DNA from 2 places in the Bombilactobacillus sp. ESL1094 genome. Region 1 is predicted to be linked to the other one. Evidence: riboswitches for the same ligand, from Rfam matches in the RefSeq annotation. Region 1 holds a riboswitch; the other holds the start of a gene.
The links. A riboswitch is a leader RNA that binds a small molecule or an ion and turns the genes downstream of it on or off. The one in region 1 is predicted to bind lysine.
Positions count from the first base shown of each region.

Region 1 (9,021 bases):
AAGCCAACGCTTTACGGTCTTTTTTAGACAACTGCACTGCTCGTTTTCTTCTTAACCGCCGAATCCGCCAGCGCAAAACCACTAGCTTACACCACATCTTCAACTGAATTAATGGATTGGTAATAATTTTGCGCATTTGCAATATCTGTTGGCGATTGTATTGCCAAACAATCTTAGAATCGATATCTTCATTATTTTGCACAAAGTGATCGATTGCTGTAAATTCAATACTTTCGGTTTTTTCTAATAAATTTCGTACTTGCTTAGGGTTAGCTCGGGCATTATCTAATTTTTGGCTATTCAATAATGTAATGACATGGCTGAGTGCTAGTGGATTTTGGTCATTATTTTCACGTAACTCCTGAATCGCGTAGTTGACCAATTTTACTAGTTGGTCAGTAAATTCGTTAATCGTAAATGGACTGACCTTGGCCGGTAAGAGTCTTGGTAACAACAAAGTAGGCACAACTAGACTCAATAAGATAATAATTTCGGCCACAAAAATCAGATCTGTTCGAAAGGGAATCAACTTACCATGTTGCATAATGGGTAACGAAAATGCCATTGCTAAAGTAATTGTGCCGTGAATTCCACTCAAAGCAATGATCAGACTGGTTTTTGCTAAGCTTTGACCTGTATCCGGTAATTTGATCCAGCGCCAGTACACCCATAAAAACCGCAAGGCTAACATCAACAAATACAAACCACTTGCCAATAACAACAATGTGGAAAAATGTAAATTATTATAATCGACGATGGCCAGCAAATTGCGGGGCAAACTAATTCCCAATAAGACAAAGACAAACCCATTTAATAAATTAGATATAATATCCCAAGTTGATGATAAAACCACTTGATTCGATGATGAGGTCAAGCGTAGCTGACGTTTATAAATACCAAATACTACCCCCGCAGCAACGGCGGCTAAAATACCTGACAGATGAAATTCTTCGGCCACTAAATAAACAATAAATGGTGCCAAGACATTAAAGGGAACTGTAATCGCAGTCGCATCAAATAAACGGCGTTGAAAAACAATTTGGATACTAACGAGTACTAATCCTAACAGAATGCCCACAATGACTCCGCCGACAAAAGTCGTCAAAAAAGTCCCAACGCTATGCCAAATACTAAATTTTCCGGTGACAAACGCTGCAAGCGCCAAATTTAAAGCCACTAAGCCCGAGGCATCGTTAAATAACGATTCATTTTCTAAATTCTGCATTAAAGATTCTGGCACTTCAATATCGGCAGTGATGGAAGAAACCGCCACTGCATCGGTAGGCGCCACAATAGCTGTTAAAGCTAAAGCCAAACTTAATGGTAAAGCATCCCACAGCCAGTGAATGAAAAAGCCGCCCACAACAATCGTTAAAATGGCTAGTACAATCGCTAATGACAACACATTACGAAAATTACTTTTTAAACTATGAAAGTCTGTATTCTGACCATCATTAAACATGAGTGGCGCAATAATAATCAAAAAGAAAATTCCAGGTTTTAAATTAAAATGTGTAAATTCCGGTAGCCAAGACAAAGCAAAACCCGTGGCAATTTGATAAAAAGCTAACGGAATTTTTGGATAAAGTGAATAAATGATATTAGCTGCAATAGTTGCACTAATTAACAACAAGCATGTAAAAAATAATGACACAAATTTCCCCCTTATTGTTGAATAGGCAGCTGTGAGTTAATTATTGGTTGACTGAAGAAAATGGGAACAATAATCTTATTAGCAATACATTAATTGTTCTTTATAACCCCGATACTTGCTGGATTAGCGCTCTAAAAACTTATTAGCTTTAAAAATAGCTAAGGAAATAATCGGTACAATGATCACCGCCGCCAATAATTCTGGCACCCCATTACTGCCAACGACTCCCATGATTGCCCAATTTAATCCTTTAACCGGCACTTTATAAGATGCCGCCATCGCTGAAGCATAAAGAATCCGCATTAAACCTAAAACTAATAATGTATTGGTTAATGCTCCAATAGCAGCAGCGACCACCATTGCTGGCGTTTTACTTTTCAGCTTATTAGATAACCAGCGGTAAACCCAACCAGCAAAGTAGCCAACTAAAATCCGTGGCAAGACCGAGATCACCGGATTGGTAAACACAATCGTGTCCAAAATACTAGACGGCGCTGCATAAGCACGTATTAATGAACCTAATCCCCAAATAAAACCAATCAAAGCTCCATCGTTGGGGCCTAACACAATTGCTGCCACAATAACTGTGATATGAATAATTGTAACATTAAGTACCCCTAAAGGAATATAACCTAAAAATGGCGTCATTGATTGAATCAAAATAATGGCAATCAAAATCGCCCGAATGGCAATTTTATAAGCTTTACTTTTACGCAATGTTTTCTCCCTACCCCAATCATCAAAATCAATTCTTGGTTACTAGATTAAAATCAATAATAAGTATACCATTTTTCAAAAAACTAGCTAGACTTGCGAGCAATTAAAGCTTAGCAGCTGCCAAAACTATACCAATTGTTAAATTAGCCGGTTAAAGCTTATTTAAATGAGTTCTTTTTAACCGAACCATTTTGGATTAATTGACTTTTCACCAATTACCACTACTTGCTTTAAGTTGGCTTGACTTTCCAACAATTTGCGCTAAAATTATAAAGCAAACAATCAAAGAAGAGGTTGCTAAATTTAAGAGTAACGTTCAGCCGATTATGAAGAATCTAAGCCTGAACGTGAAAGGACTTTTAGCCGAAATGGTGTTTAACTTCATTTATTCACTGTTGGGTTCAGATTGAATAAGTCTGAGACTGTCGCAATTAATAACAATTGCGGGGCGCTATCTACGATTTTATACTAGTAGCCTCTTTACGATTTTCGTAAAGAGGCTTTAATCGTTTTTAGAGTCCTTCTCACTTAGGAGGATTTTTTTATGGCAGAAAAAGGTTCACAAGATCACGTACAGCGTAATCTTAAAAACCGCCATGTTTCCATGATCGCTTTAGGCGGTTGTATTGGAACTGGTTTATTCATGACCTCAGGTTCGACAATTTCTAAAGCTGGCCCGGGGGGCGGCTTAATCGCCTATCTGGCCATGGGGATCATGGTTTACTTTTTAATGACTAGTTTAGGTGAGTTAGCCACTCATTTGCCCGTTTCGGGTTCTTTTGCTACCTATAATGCTAAATATGTTGACCCCGCACTAGGCTTTGCGATGGGGTGGAATTACTGGTTCAACTGGGCCATTACTGTTGCGATTGATATCTCAACAGCTGCCTTATTGATTCAATACTGGCTGCCCCATACTCCCGGTTGGATCTGGAGTTTACTCATTTTAGTCGTGATCTTTTTAATTAATGCCTTAACCGTTTCTACCTTCGGTGAAACCGAATATTGGCTATCTTTAATTAAAGTGGTGACAGTTATCGTCTTCTTAATCATTGGCTTTGCCATGATTTTAGGAATTATGTATCGTCCGGCTGCTGGTTTAAAGAACTTTACTTATAAAAAGGCCCCCTTTGTTGGCGGCTTTCCAGCCATCTTAAATGTCTTCTTAATTGCCGGCTTTTCCTTCCAAGGAACTGAATTAGTTGGTGTAACCGCGGGGGAATCAGAAGATCCAGAACATGCAGTACCGAAGGCCATTAAAGAAGTCTTTTGGCGGATTTTATTATTTTACATTTTATCTATCTTTGTGATTGCTGCTTTAATTCCTTACACCAGCAAGAATTTATTGAGTGCGGCTAATGGTAATATTGCTGTTTCGCCATTTACCCTAGTCTTTAAACGTGCTGGACTAGCTTTTGCCGCCAGCTTAATGAATGCCATTGTTTTAACAGCCGTACTTTCCTCAGCTAATTCTGGTGCTTATGCTTCGACAAGAATGTTATATGCCTTAGCACACGAAAATTACGCTCCTAAAGCGTTTGGTAAAACAACCAAACATGGTATTCCTTTACTGGCTTTAAGCGCTACTATGTTAATTTCTTTATTAACTTTCGCAACCAGCATCTTTGGGCAAAAGATTTATATGTGGTTAGTGGCCGCTTCTGGCTTAACCGGCTTCATCGCTTGGGTTGGCATTGCCTTAAGTCATTATCGTTTCCGGAGAGCCTTTGTGCTACAAGGTCATGATTTAAGTGAACTCAAATACCACGCTAAGTTATTTCCTTTAGGACCAATTATTGCTTTAATTTTGTGTATCCTAGTCATCGGTGGACAAAATATTGATGCCTTTGTACATTGGGATTGGCAGCAAATTGGAATTACTTATATTGGCATTCCATTAGTTCTAATCTTATATTTTGGTTACAAATGGAAACACCACACTAAGATTATCCCGCTAGAGGAGATTGACGTTTCAAGTGAAAAATAATTATTACTAATAATAATTTAATAGACTGGCCATAGCAGCTTACTGATGACATTCTTGACAATTCGATCAGTAACTCGTTGCTAAAGACCAGTCTCTTTTTGTTAACAAATTAATTACTAGATTTTTCCGTTAATGCAACAATGGCCGTAATCTACGGGCACAAAAAACTGCTACGATCGCTTTGAGTGTATCTCCCGGAATAAACGCCAAACTCGAAACTACTGCTTTACTCCAGGCTAAATGACTTTGAATTGCTAACCAGCTAGCGCCAACTAAATTAACGCCAACAACGCCCAGCAACCAGACCACCAAAAATTCCGTCCACCATTTAGCAGAAAAGAACGTGCGCTTTAAAGTACTGCCGACCAGTAATGGCACAAAAAACCAAGCCACTAAGTAACCCCCCGTTGGGCCAATGAAACTAATTATTCCACCACGTCCGCCTGATAAAAAAGGAAAACCTAGCGCCACTAATAATAAGAATAATCCTACGGCCGCTGTGCCTGCTTTAGGGCCTAACAATTCCCCTGCTAGCATCACGCCTAAATTTTGCAATACAATAGTCACCGGGATAAAACCCAACGGAATTCCCGGAAATAATCCCAAAACGATAATAATTGTCGTCATCAGCGCTGTGGAAACTAAAGCTTTTAACGAATACTTCACGATTTCTCTCCTTCAACAATTACAATTTATTTAATTCAATCTGCGTTTAGTTTACCAGCTACCAGATTAAATTAACATCTACCAATCACCTGGCGTCATAAGCATTTGACTTTATCTTAAGTATCCAGTATGTTTTAATCAATTAATAATGGAGGTTATTTATGCAAACTTATGAAGAATCCCAAGCAACTGGTTTAAGCCGTTTTACTTCCTTAGTTTATCTATATACTGGTTTAGGCATTGTTTTTTGGTTAATGGCAGCTTTTGCTCTTGCTAAAAATCAAGCTTTCACCATGCCCATCATCATGTGGGGCGCACAACATTGGTTATTATCAACCATTATCATTGTGGGTTTGTCCATGATTTTATTAACCATGTGTCAACGTTTTGCGCAAAGTTCTTATTTAATGACGTTTGTCTGTTACCTCGCCTTTTTATTTGTTTTTTCATTTTTAGGAGTACCATTATTTTTTAGTTATTCCGCTAAAAGTATTGCCCAAGCTTTAATTTTGACTTCCGTTGTCTTTTTCGTAATGGCCGGTTATGGTTATTTCACCAAAACCGATTTATCGTCTTGGAGTCGGACTTTATTAATTGGCTTAGTTGCTATCTTAGTGGTTTCCTTATTAGATGTCTTTCTTTTTAAGAGTCCAATGATTGCTTTAGTCATTAATATCTTAACGATTGTTATTTTCATGGGCTATATTGCCTTTGATTCCCAAGACCTCAAACGGATTTATGCCAATAGTCAAGGCCAAAACTTAGGCGCCTTAGCTTTAGTCGCTTCCGTGAATTTAGTCTTAGATTTTATCAATTTACTAATGAATCTGTTAGCTATTTTTGGTAATGACAATAATTAAGAACTTCATGAGCAAATTTCTGGCTACTCTCATTAAAAGAGAGTAGCTTTTTTTATGTTGCGGTGAAAATTCAATCCAAAATCTCGCCCAGTACCTACTTAATACTTAACTACCCAGCTCCAACAGCTTTGAGATTTAACTAGATCATAATTGAACAGCAACAAATTATTTTCAGGAGGAACATTTTTTGAATACTCGTAAAGTACAAATTTCTACTTTAGTCGGTATTATTGCTCTCACCACGGTGACGCGCTTGGATTCCATCATGGCCCCGTCCATCGTCAAAATTCAACAAGCTTTTCCCAACGCTGATGCGACTCAAGTTGAATCCATTGCGTCTATCGGTGATGTAGCATCCATGCTGGCCTCTTTTATTTTTGGTTTTATTTTAACCAAAATCACTTACAAATATGCAGCCGCTATTGGCCTAGCTTTATTAGCCGCTGGTGGCTTACTACCTATCTTCATTCACCAAAGTGTCAACCAACTAATCTTTTTTGCTTTGATTGTCGGCTTAGGTAGTGGCGCGATTACAACTGTTTTGCCTAGTTTATCTGCAGCCAATTACCAAGGTGAACGACGGTCAACTCAATTTGGCTTCAATGTCGCGTTAGAAGATGGTTTTGCTATGGTCTGGATCGTGATTGGCGGCTATTTAGCCAACATTAGCTGGGTTCATAACTATTACATTTACTTCATCACGGTTATCGCATTGATTTTAGCTTTAATCTTTATTCCGAACGTTAAGCCTAGTGAAGATCAAGCTGTTAATGAAACTTATGCTGCGAAAAATCATTGGGGCTTAATTATTGGTTTAGTAGTCATTTCTACGTTTGTGGAAGTCTTAGCCGCTGTAATGTCCAATAAAATGGCCATTTACCTACACACTTATCACATTGGTGGTCCTAGCACTTCCGGTCAAGCCCTCTTGTTTGTCCGCGCAGCTTCTATTGTGGCGGGGTTATTTATTAGTCTTTACCGCAAGGTTTTTGGTAATTATTTATTGGCAGCCGGCTTTGGTTCTGCAGCCATTGGGGCAGCATTATTTATTTTCTCCCATGCGTTTTGGAGTAGTGCATTAGGCGCTTTTCTAATTGGAACTTGTGCTTCAGTTACTTTGATTACTGTGCCTTTTTTGTTATCTAATTTAGCCACAGCTAAAGTTTATCCCATTGTCATGGGTTCGTTCTCTGCTTTAACTAGTTTAGGCTTTTCGTTTTCTGTCTGGTTCTTCAAATACACGGCACCACTATTCAATCCTAATCATTTAATTGGAACTTTTGAATCCATGATCGCTCTAAGCGTTATAATTATCATAGTACTAGTTGGTACTAACTTGCAGAAACGCACCACACAAGTTACTAATTCGTAGTTTTTCGTTTGGAGGTCATAGAAATGAAAATTGGTTTGATCGGTACAGGCGTAATGGGAAATGCAGTTGCTGTGAATCTTTTAAAAGCGGGACATCAACTTTGGGTGTACAATCGTACAAAATCTAAAACTGACAATCTCGTACAACAGGGCGCTACTTGGGAAGATAATCCCCAAAAAGTCGTTGAACAAAGCGACGTTATTTTGACTATGGTCGGTTTTCCTCAAGATGTTGAGCAGGTTTATTACGGCGATAACGGCATTTTTAGTGCTGATGTCCATGATAAATTCTTAATTGATTTAACAACTTCAAAACCGCAGTTAGCACAAAAACTGGCAGCCAGCGGCGAAAAATTGGGCGCCAAAGTTTTAGACGCCCCCGTTTCTGGTGGCGATATTGGTGCCAAGAACGGGACTTTAACCGTGATGGTTGGTGGCCGCCGCGAAGTCTATGACCAAATTAAGGCTTTATTCCCTGATTTTAGCGGTCAAGTTAACCTGTTTGGTCCGGCAGGAGCCGGGCAAAATACCAAGATGGCTAACCAAATTATGATTGCCGGTACCATGACTGGTATGACTGAAATGTTTGTTTACGCTAAAGCCGCGGGCTTGGATTTACAAGACGTGCTCAAAACAGTCAGTGGTGGTAGTGCAGCTAATTGGAGTCTAGAAAACTATGGTCCTCGGGTATTAAAAGGCGATTATACTCCAGGCTTTTTCAGTAAACATTTCTTAAAAGATTTGCGGATTGCGTTAGACACTGCTGACGAAATGCACTTGAATTTGCCTGCCACTAAACAAGCCAAAGAACTATACGAACAACTAGTTGACCAAAAGCACGATGGTGATTTAGGCACTCAAGGCTTAATCAAGCTTTGGTGGGATTAAACACTTCATACAATAACTGAATAATTACTTTCAACTAAAAATCTAGATTAACTTTCAATTCACGAGTAATTTACTTGCTGGTGAATTGAAAGTTTTTTTGATTATTTCTTTTTAATTAAAAACATGATAGTTTTCATTTTCAAAAAGCGTTAAAATGAGCTCATAATTAATGAATCTTTTAAATTAGGAGAGAACCATGCTGAAACTGCAACATATTAAAAAGTACTTCACAGTCGGCGATACGACCACCAAAGCATTAGATGATGTCTCTGTTGCCTTTCGTTCTAAAGAATTTGTTTCAATCCTCGGACCTTCCGGTTCCGGTAAAACCACGATGCTAAACATTATCGGTGGCCTTGATCATTACGATTCTGGTGACTTAATTATTGACGGTAAGTCAACCAAAACTTTTAAAGAAGATGATTGGGATGCTTATCGTAATAATACCGTCGGTTTTATTTTTCAGAATTACAACATCATCAGTCATTTAAGTATTTTAGATAACGTCAGTTTAGGAATGACTTTGAGTGGCGTTTCGAACGCTGAAAAGAAACAAAAAGCCCAACAAGCATTGGAACGTGTCGGCTTAAAAGAACATCTATCTAAAAAGCCCAGTCAATTATCTGGTGGACAATTACAACGTGTTGCCATTGCGCGGGCCCTGGCGAATGATCCCCAGATTTTATTAGCTGATGAACCAACGGGGGCCTTAGATACTAAGACCAGTAACGAAATTATGCAGTTAATTCAAGACTTATCCAAAGAACGATTAGTCATTATGGTGACGCATAATCCCGATTTGGCACACCAATATTCTGATCGCATTATTGAATTTTCCGATGGTCAAATTCAAAACGATTCTAATCCTTATCAAGAAC
Region 1 covers NZ_JBYLUM010000001.1:834,645-843,665, forward strand. Annotated here, with positions in the region: gene AC3B5S_RS04205 (cation:proton antiporter) at 1-1,654, opposite strand, end outside; gene AC3B5S_RS04210 (ECF transporter S component) at 1,778-2,371, opposite strand; lysine riboswitch at 2,652-2,833, shown strand; gene AC3B5S_RS04215 (amino acid permease) at 2,916-4,358, shown strand; gene AC3B5S_RS04220 (biotin transporter BioY) at 4,488-5,024, opposite strand; gene AC3B5S_RS04225 (Bax inhibitor-1/YccA family protein) at 5,186-5,884, shown strand; gene AC3B5S_RS04230 (MFS transporter) at 6,072-7,256, shown strand; gene AC3B5S_RS04235 (NAD(P)-dependent oxidoreductase) at 7,280-8,143, shown strand; gene AC3B5S_RS04240 (ABC transporter ATP-binding protein/permease) at 8,340-9,021, shown strand, end outside.

Region 2 (9,021 bases), 550 kb from region 1:
TGTGGCGAATAATGTGATTCATTTCGTTGAATACTAGCAATTGCCGCTTGTTGTACATGCAATGGTGTATCCAAATCTGGTTCGCCTAACGTTAATTTCAAAATTCCCGGAATATCGGAAATTTCTTGATCAAATTGTCGAATTGCTGAAGGTTCAATGGCCGCTAAGGTTTGATTACCTGCTGATTGTAAATCATCTGCTAATTGTGGCATGCTATTAACTTCCTCTATAAAATATTTTCTAAGCCCCAAACTAGTTGAGTCAATTGTGGCACCTTGTCTAAGGCCACATCAACGCCGCGCATAAATGAACTGCGATCAAACGAATCTTGACGAATACTCAAAGCTTCACCTGGTCCGCCAAATAAAACTTCCTCGTGAGCTACATAACCCGGTAAGCGAACTGCATGAATGGCTACGCCCTCATGATCTAACCCTCGAGCCGCTTGGGCAAAAGTTGGATTAGAACGTGCTACTTTACGACCAGCTTGAATCTTGCGTGCCGTATTCAAAGCGGTGGCTGAAGGAGCATCTTTTTTATCTGCATGATGCAGTTCAATCACTTCTGCGTCTGGGAAATATTCAGCCGCCATTTGGGCAAAACGTAACAACAACACCGCCGATAAACCAAAATTAGGGGCAATCAAACCGCCTAAACTTTGTTGTTGTGCTAAATTTGTGAGTTCTTGAACTTGTTGTTCATCTAAACCACTAGTTCCAATAATTGGTCGCATTTGGTGATTTAATGCAAATTGCGTATTTTCAAAGACGGCTTGCGGCGTCGTAAAATCTAGCCATAAATCATAAGTTTGGTCAATTTGTTCCAATTTAGTAAAGCGTTGCGTCGTGGAACTGAGTTCTAAATCAGTTGTGTCAGCTTGGGGCGCCAAAATGGCCGACACTTCATAATTGGACTTATTTTGAACTAATTGAACTGCTTGTTGACCCATTTTGCCCGTCGCACCAGCTACTAAAACTTTATACATTATTTATCCTCTTCCAAGTCAAAACTTAAATTATCACTTAATTGCTGAACTCCTAACGCTTGGGCCACCTGCGCTTCTTGATCAGACGTTAAAGTTGCAATTGGTAACCGACAACTCCCCGTTGTAAAACCTTGAGCATTTAAACTAGCTTTAACAGCAGACGGTGATGGATACATAAATAACGCATGCATCTTAGGGGTTAACAACCGTTGCCAAGCTCCAGCTTGCGCCACATCACCCGCAGCTAAAGCCGCATACATTTTTGTCATTTCTCTTCCATATAAATGGCTGGCTACTGAAATAACTCCTTTGGCGCCTAATACTTTTGCTGTCAAAGCTTGTTCATCTTCGCCAGTGTAAACGGCAAAGTCTTGGGGTACTGCTTGAATAATGGCTTGTAAATCCGTTAAGTTTTCACATTCCTTAACGCCAATAATATTCTTATTATGTGCTAAATGAATAACGGTTTCTGGTCGCATGCTAACACCAGTCCGCCCTGGAATATTGTAAATCACAATTGGTAACGGACTTTGAGCTGCTATGGCCTCATAATGGGCAATCATGCCGCGTTGGTCAGGCTTATTGTAATAAGGAACTACTACTAAAACGGCATCAATTCCGGGAATTTGCCCGACTTGCTTGGTAAAATCAATCGTCGCTTGTGTGTCATTAGAACCACTACCAGCCACAATCGGTACGCGACCATTGATGGTCTGACTAAAATGTCGGTACAAAGCTAATTTTTCTTCATTAGACATCGTAGCTAATTCGCCCGTAGTTCCGCCAACAATGAAACCTTGACTACCAGTCTGTAGTAAATGCTCAATCAATTGATCCAAACCGTCAAAATCAATTTGATTATCTTCAGTAAAAGGTGTCACAATCGCTGTCATTAATTCTACTTGTTCAAACATTATTCTTCCTCCTATTGTCCCATTCTCTGTTCCAAAAACTTCCGGCCCACGCGTACACCTACTGCCAAAGCCGCTTCATTCGGCTGCAATTGGGCAGTATGTAAACTCGCAGAACTCTGCACTCCCAACCAAAACATTACACCAGGAAAATGATGCAACAAATACCCAAAATCTTCACCAGTCATAGCTGGTTTGGTTTCTACCAATTCAATCTGTGAATCGCTTTGGCAAGAATCCATAAACAATTTGGTTAACTGCGGATCATTGACTACTGGCAAATAGCCCCCTTGATTAAGTTTTAACTGAACTTGCACATCAAAACTTCGCGCAATGCCATGAGCTATATCATCTAGCCGTTGCCCAATTTTTACAATCATGGGTTGATCCAACCCCCGAATTGTCCCAGCTAAATGGGCACGACCAGCAATAATATTCCGAATTGTTCCAGCGTTCAGCTGACCAAAAGTAACTACCCCACTGGCTAGGGGATCAATATTGCGAGCTACTATTGTTTGAGCTTGGTTAACAAACTCTGCGGCCGCCACAATCGCATCATGAGCTTTTTGGGGAGCAGCTGCATGCCCACCTTTGCCAATAAAATCAACATCAACCTCGGTAGTTCCAGCAAATAATGTGCCCTGGCAACAACCGATTTGGCCGACTTTCAAATCGGGATTAACATGCAAGGCATAAAATTCGTCTGGCCGAAATTGCCCGGTAAATACACCTGATTTTTCTGCTATAACTGCACCACTATCACTTTCTTCCGCTGGTTGAAAGAAGAATACTAAATTATCTTGTGGTTGATGCTCCGCAAAATATGCTAAAATCCCCAAAGCAATCGTTAAATGAAAATCATGCCCACAAGCATGCATGACACCAGCATGCTTAGATTGATAGCTTAAGTTAGTTGCTTCGGTCAATGGTAAGCCATCCATATCTGCCCGATAACCCAAAGTTCTTTTCGGATCCGTACCTTGAACATGAACCAAAATGGCCGTTGGTAATTGACTAATCGTTTGTACTGTTAGATATTGCTGTGGTAATTGCGCAATAATTTGTCTTAAGTAGGCAGACGTTTGCGTTTCTTTTAAAGCTAGTTCGGGGATTTGGTGCAAGTGGCGCCGAATTTGAATTAAATCTTCATTTAATAGCATTAATTTCACAACTTTCGTAAGTCAGATTCTAAACCGGTTTTTTGCTGTGTTTGAGTATCAACTTGTTTAATCACTTTCGCCGGTACTCCCGCTACCACACTATTGGCAGCCACATCCTGGGTCACTATTGCTCCGGCTGCTACAACTGCATGCGATCCAATTTTCACCCCCTCTAAAACTACAGCATTAGCACCAATTAAAACATCATCACCGATAACAACGGGCTGGGCAGAAGCCGGTTCAATCACACCAGCAATCACAGCGTTGGCTCCGACATGAACCCGTTGACCGATCTGAGCGCGCCCACCGATGACTGTGCCCATATCAATCATGGTTTCGGCACCAATTTGAGCACCAATATTGATCACGGCACCCATCATCACCACGGCCTGATCACCAATTTGTACGTGATCACGAATCAAAGCTCCAGGTTCAATCCGCGCATTAACATTCTGAATATCTAACAAAGGCACCGCTGAGTTACGCGCTGTTACTGTTAAATGTTGAGCTGTAATGACGCTTTGGTTAACTTGTAAAAATTCTTGCACCTGAGCATAATCGCCATAAATAACTCCGACTTGCTCGCCAACAAAACTTTCAACCCCAGCTATCGCTTGTAACTTAGATAAATCGCCCTTAATTACTACTTGCACCGGCGTTTTCTTGGGTGCTTGACTAATAAAATTAATAATTTCTTGTGTATTCATCACAAATCACTCTTCTCCAGTTACTTGATAATCTTGATCTAAACGAAGTAAATCCATCGGTGTTTCTCGTTTGACAACTACTTGGCTATGCCCACGTTCGGCAAAAACCACTGCCGGACGTGCTACGCGGTTATAGTTGGAAGCCATTGAATAACCATAAGCACCCGTATCTAAGATTGCTACAATATCGCCCGGCTGCGTTGGCGGTAAAGGTTGATTCTTAACTAAGATATCACCAGATTCACAATAACGTCCTGCAATAGTTACCGTTTGCGTCGTTTTAGCTTGTGGTGCTTTAGCTAACACAGCAGTATAATCCGCTTGGTATAAAGCGGGGCGAATATTATCACCCATGCCCCCATCTACCGTGACAAAATTACAAATCCCAGCCACTTTTTTATGGGTTCCAATTGAATAAAGACTGACTCCGGCGGCCCCGACTAAAGAACGTCCCGGTTCAATCCAAATTTCTGGTAAAGGTTGTGAAGCTAATGGCCAAGCTTGTTGTAATGTTTGAACAATGGCTTGAACAAATTGCTTAGGCGCCAAATCCTCGTCACTTGCAACATACTGAATACCAAAGCCGCCGCCAAGATTTAAGACTTGTGGTACAAATTGAAATTTTTGGTACCAACTGGCGACTAACTGACATAACTTTTTAACTAACAATTCAAAACCTTCAACAGCCATGATTTGGGAACCGATATGGGCATGTAAACCAATAACTTGTAATTGTGGTTCTGCCAAAGCCTGTTGTAAGGCAGCTTGTGCTTGCTGTGATTGCACATCAAAGCCAAACTTGCTGTCAATTTGCCCAGTTTGATCATATTCATGGGTATGTGCTGAAATGCCGGGCGTAATGCGTAGCATAATCGCCACTTTTCGCTGAGGATAACTTTCGTGTAGCAATTGTGTCAACATGTTTAATTCATCAAAATTGTCAACAATGATGACTCCAATCTGATTTTGCACGGCGTAATTTAATTCTGCTAATGATTTATTATTACCATGAAAACTAATCTGCGCGGCGGGAAATCCGGCTTGTAATGCCGTCATCATTTCTCCTAAAGAAACTACATCAACATGTACTTGTTCTTGTTGCATCACTTGATAAATAGCTTTCACAGCAAAAGCTTTGCTGGCATAACTAATCGTGGCGTTAACGCCGGCTTGTTGAAAAGCTTGCTTAAATTGATGAACTTGTTGCCGAATTTGGGCGACATCATACACAACCAATGGTGTTTGATATTTATGTGCTAAATCCAGGGCATCGCAGCCCCCGATTGTCAAATGTCCTTGCGCGTTTAATGCCATTGCTGACTGCATGATTGCGACCTCCAGTAAAAATAAAAATTAATAATAAAAAAGGTCCTTTTGCTCGCTTTCGAACAAAAGAACCCATCATTCATTGCTAAAATTATGGCATTAGTTTGTCGTAAGCGCTCCGTAGAGATATTTTTCTACGACAGTCCATAATTTATTCAATTATGTCCCAGAATTTAAGCCCCGGCCTTTGGACTTAATCCTTCGGCAATCGCCCCTTTCACTATATTCTCAGCTGACCAGCTCCTATAGTTACTCTTGTTGATTGCGACCTCTTCGATATGTAAAATATTATAATTAATTAAAATATTTGTCAAGCTATTTTAATTTATTTCGGCAGATAGTTAAAAAATAAGTAGTTGCAGATTAAAAAATAAATGTTAGAATGCAAATTAATCCCCTAATAATTTTAATAATTGGGTAATAATTGATCAAGCAGAGAGGAATTCGTTAGTTATGAAAGTTATTAAATTTGGTGGTAGTTCGCTAGCCACTGGTTCACAATTTCAAAAAATTATTGCCATTATTCGAGCTGATCCTCAGCGCCGCATTATCGTTACTTCCGCTCCCGGTAAAAGATTTTCCCAAGATACCAAAGTAACCGATTTGCTAATCAAATACAGTCAATTAGTTATTAACCATCAGGATTTTACCCCCATTGTGACCGAAATTTGGCAACGTTACGTCGAAATTGCCCAAACTTTTGGTTTATCGAGTCTGCAAATTGCTGACTTAAAGCACCAATTAGACATTTTACCCACTACCACTTTCGCCAATAATGATTATTTAACCGCCGCGTTTAAAGCCCATGGTGAAAAGTTAACCGCCCAATTATTAGCCCTGATCTTGCAACATCAAAATCTTGATGCCCAATACATATCACCGCAAGATCTCGGTTTATTAGTTAGTGATCAACCTCATGATGCTGAAGTTTTACCGCAAACTTATCTTAACCTCAAAAAAATTAAGCTCCAACACCAATATTATATTGTGCCCGGTTTTTATGGCCTCACGGAAAAGCAACAAATTGCGACCTTTTCCCGCGGCGGTTCTGATATTACTGGGGCCATTTTAGCTAAGGGATTTCAAGCTGATCTTTATGAAAATTTCACAGATGTTGACGCTATCTATGCGGCTAATCCCCAAATCGTTGAGCATCCTCAAGCTATCAAAACTATGACTTACCGGGAATTACGTGAATTATCCTATGCTGGTTTTTCTGTTTTTCATGATGAAGCGCTCATTCCGGCCATTCAAGCCCAAATTCCGATTAATGTCAAAAATACTAATCATCCCGATTTACCAGGAACTTTAATTGTACCTGAAAAAGACTTTCACCCTCAACAATTAATGACGGGGGTGGCCACGTCCAACCATTTTGTGGCTCTCTATTTGCACCGTTATTTACTCAACAAAGAAGTGGGCTTCACACTCAAATTACTACAAATTTTTTATAAATATCATATCTCTTACGAACATATGCCTTCTGGAATTGATGATGTTACAATCATCTTTGATCAACGCCAATTTACACCTCAAATCGCCAAACAAATGTGTCAAGAAATTCAAGACACGCTTCATCCCGATCAATTAGAATGGATCGATGATTACGCCATTACAATGATTGTTGGCGAAGGTTTCCGCCAAAAAATTGGGGTCTTAAAAAAGATTATTGATCCGTTAGCACACGCCCATATTGGTTTACACATGATTAATCAGGGGGCTTCCCGTATTTCCATTATGATCGGTACCAAACAATCAGACGCTGATAAGGCCGTGCGGGCCATTTATCGTAGTTTTTTCGAATAGGAGACTTTAATATGGTGCAATTACTCAAAGTTCATGGTTCACTCAATCAATTCTTATTGCTGGACCAAACCCTTTTACAACAACCATTAACTACTCAAGAATTACAATTATTAGTCCAAACTTTAACCCAGATTCCCGCTTTGCAGCCGGTTGACGGTTTGCTTGTCGTGGACCAAGCAACTGAGCCAACAGCCTTAGGTCAAATGCAAATTTTTAATGCGGACGGTTCAACAGCTTTAATGTGCGGCAATGGTTTACGAACAGTGGCCCGCTATTTAGCAGATAAATTTCAGCAAGATGATTTCACTGTGGAAACTTCACAAAAAAGTTTACACGTCAAACGTTACCCCAATTTGGCACCCAACGTGCCAGCCTTTGGCGTGGAAATCTCCCCCGTCAGTTTTGAACCACAGACTGTCGGTTTAACTACTCCAACAGAGCCAGTCATCAATCAGGTCATTCCCACGATTGATCCTGACTTAAAATTTACCGCTTTAGCCGTTCCCAATCCGCACTTGATTACTTTTGTACCAGAAATTGATACAACTCGTTTGCAACAGCTCGGCCAACAATTAAATGACCACAATCCTGAATTACCTGACGGAGTTAATCTAAGCTTTGTTAAAATTTTGGGACCGCAAACAATTTTTGTGCAAACTTTTGAACGCGGTGTCGGTTTAACCAACGCGTGTGGGACCGCAATGTCTGCGGCCAGCTTAGCTTTAGTCTTAAATTATCCGCAAAAAGCCCAGTTAGAACAACTACTTCAAGTTTACAATCCGGGCGGTATGGTTCAAACCAAAGTTCATCACCAAGCCGATCAATACTGGATGGAATTAATTGGTAATGCGACCATCATGGGCCAAACGCAGTTGTCAGAAGCTTGGTTACATCAGCCCCAAGCTACGGACAAGATTAGTTTGCAAAATGACAGTGAAGCCATTGCATACCGTAATTGGACTCAACAGCTAAAACTTTAAAATAACAATAAAATGAGGCTAGAACAATAAGATTACGCTCTTATTATTCCAGCCTTATTTTTGTTTTAATTTAAAATAATTGAGTTTTTAAGATTTGGCTTTTTGGTTCAAATACGAATGCCGAATACCATAACAGAAATAAACAATTAAGCCAATGATAAACCAACCTAAGGCATACCACTTAGCTTCTTTACTCAAGCCCCAAAAGACTAAGAGTGAACCTAAAAAGCCTAGTAATGGCATAACTGGGTAAAAGGGCATCTTAAATCCAGGTTCCGGCAAATCTTTGCCTTCGCGCTTCCGTAAGCCGTAAATTCCTAATGTAACAAACATAAATGCAATTAAAGTTCCGGCCGAAACTAATTGTGACAAAATACCAAATGGGAAAATAGCGCCCACGATTACATCAACAATCGTCAAGACTAAAACAGCATGATTAGGCCGATTTTTTTGATCCAAATGACCAATCCACTTAGGTAACAAACCATCACGGCCAAAAGAATACAATAACCGTGAACCGGCCATCATCATTCCAATTAAAGCGGTAAACATACCAATAACCGCCACGGCTTGCACAATAGCTGCCACTAAACTATGACCGCTATGCCGTAACGCCCAACCAACCGGTTCAGCATTATTAGCATATGCAGTATACTTAAACATCCCCACCAAAACTAACGAAACACAAACAAACAAAAACACCGCAATTAATAACGAGCCTAAAATGCCCCGCGGCATAGTTTTTTGTGGATCCTTAGCTTCGGCTGAATTAGCTGCAATTGAATCAAAACCAATATAAGCTAAGAAGATCATCGAAACACCCGCATAAATACCACGCCAACCGCCAAAGGCACTACCATCAGGGTTTAAGTGATACTTAGGAATAAACGGTACATAATTGTGCGGATGAATTGCAGTTAAACCAACGACAATAAATAACAAGATTGCTAAAACCTTGCACACGACTAACACATTTTCTACTCTAGAAGCTTGAGATGCACCTAACGATAACAAAAGAGCAACCGCAATAATTACCACAGCAGCAATTAAGTCAATGCCGCCACCGGCGGTTCCAATCGGATTCGCTAAAAATTTGGGCAATTGCAAACCTAAAGGTTCAATCAATCCCCTAAAATTGGCCGAAAG
Region 2 covers NZ_JBYLUM010000001.1:284,796-293,816, forward strand. Annotated here, with positions in the region: gene AC3B5S_RS01530 (aminotransferase class I/II-fold pyridoxal phosphate-dependent enzyme) at 1-212, opposite strand, end outside; gene dapB (4-hydroxy-tetrahydrodipicolinate reductase) at 227-985, opposite strand; gene dapA (4-hydroxy-tetrahydrodipicolinate synthase) at 985-1,899, opposite strand; gene AC3B5S_RS01545 (N-acetyldiaminopimelate deacetylase) at 1,911-3,056, opposite strand; gene dapD (2,3,4,5-tetrahydropyridine-2,6-dicarboxylate N-acetyltransferase) at 3,062-3,763, opposite strand; gene lysA (diaminopimelate decarboxylase) at 3,770-5,089, opposite strand; lysine riboswitch at 5,192-5,371, opposite strand; gene AC3B5S_RS01560 (aspartate kinase) at 5,543-6,895, shown strand; gene dapF (diaminopimelate epimerase) at 6,907-7,875, shown strand; gene AC3B5S_RS01570 (APC family permease) at 7,963-9,021, opposite strand, start outside.
Region 2: it holds a riboswitch for lysine, as region 1 does, so the genes downstream of both, lysA (diaminopimelate decarboxylase) here and AC3B5S_RS04215 (amino acid permease) in region 1, are expected to answer to the same signal.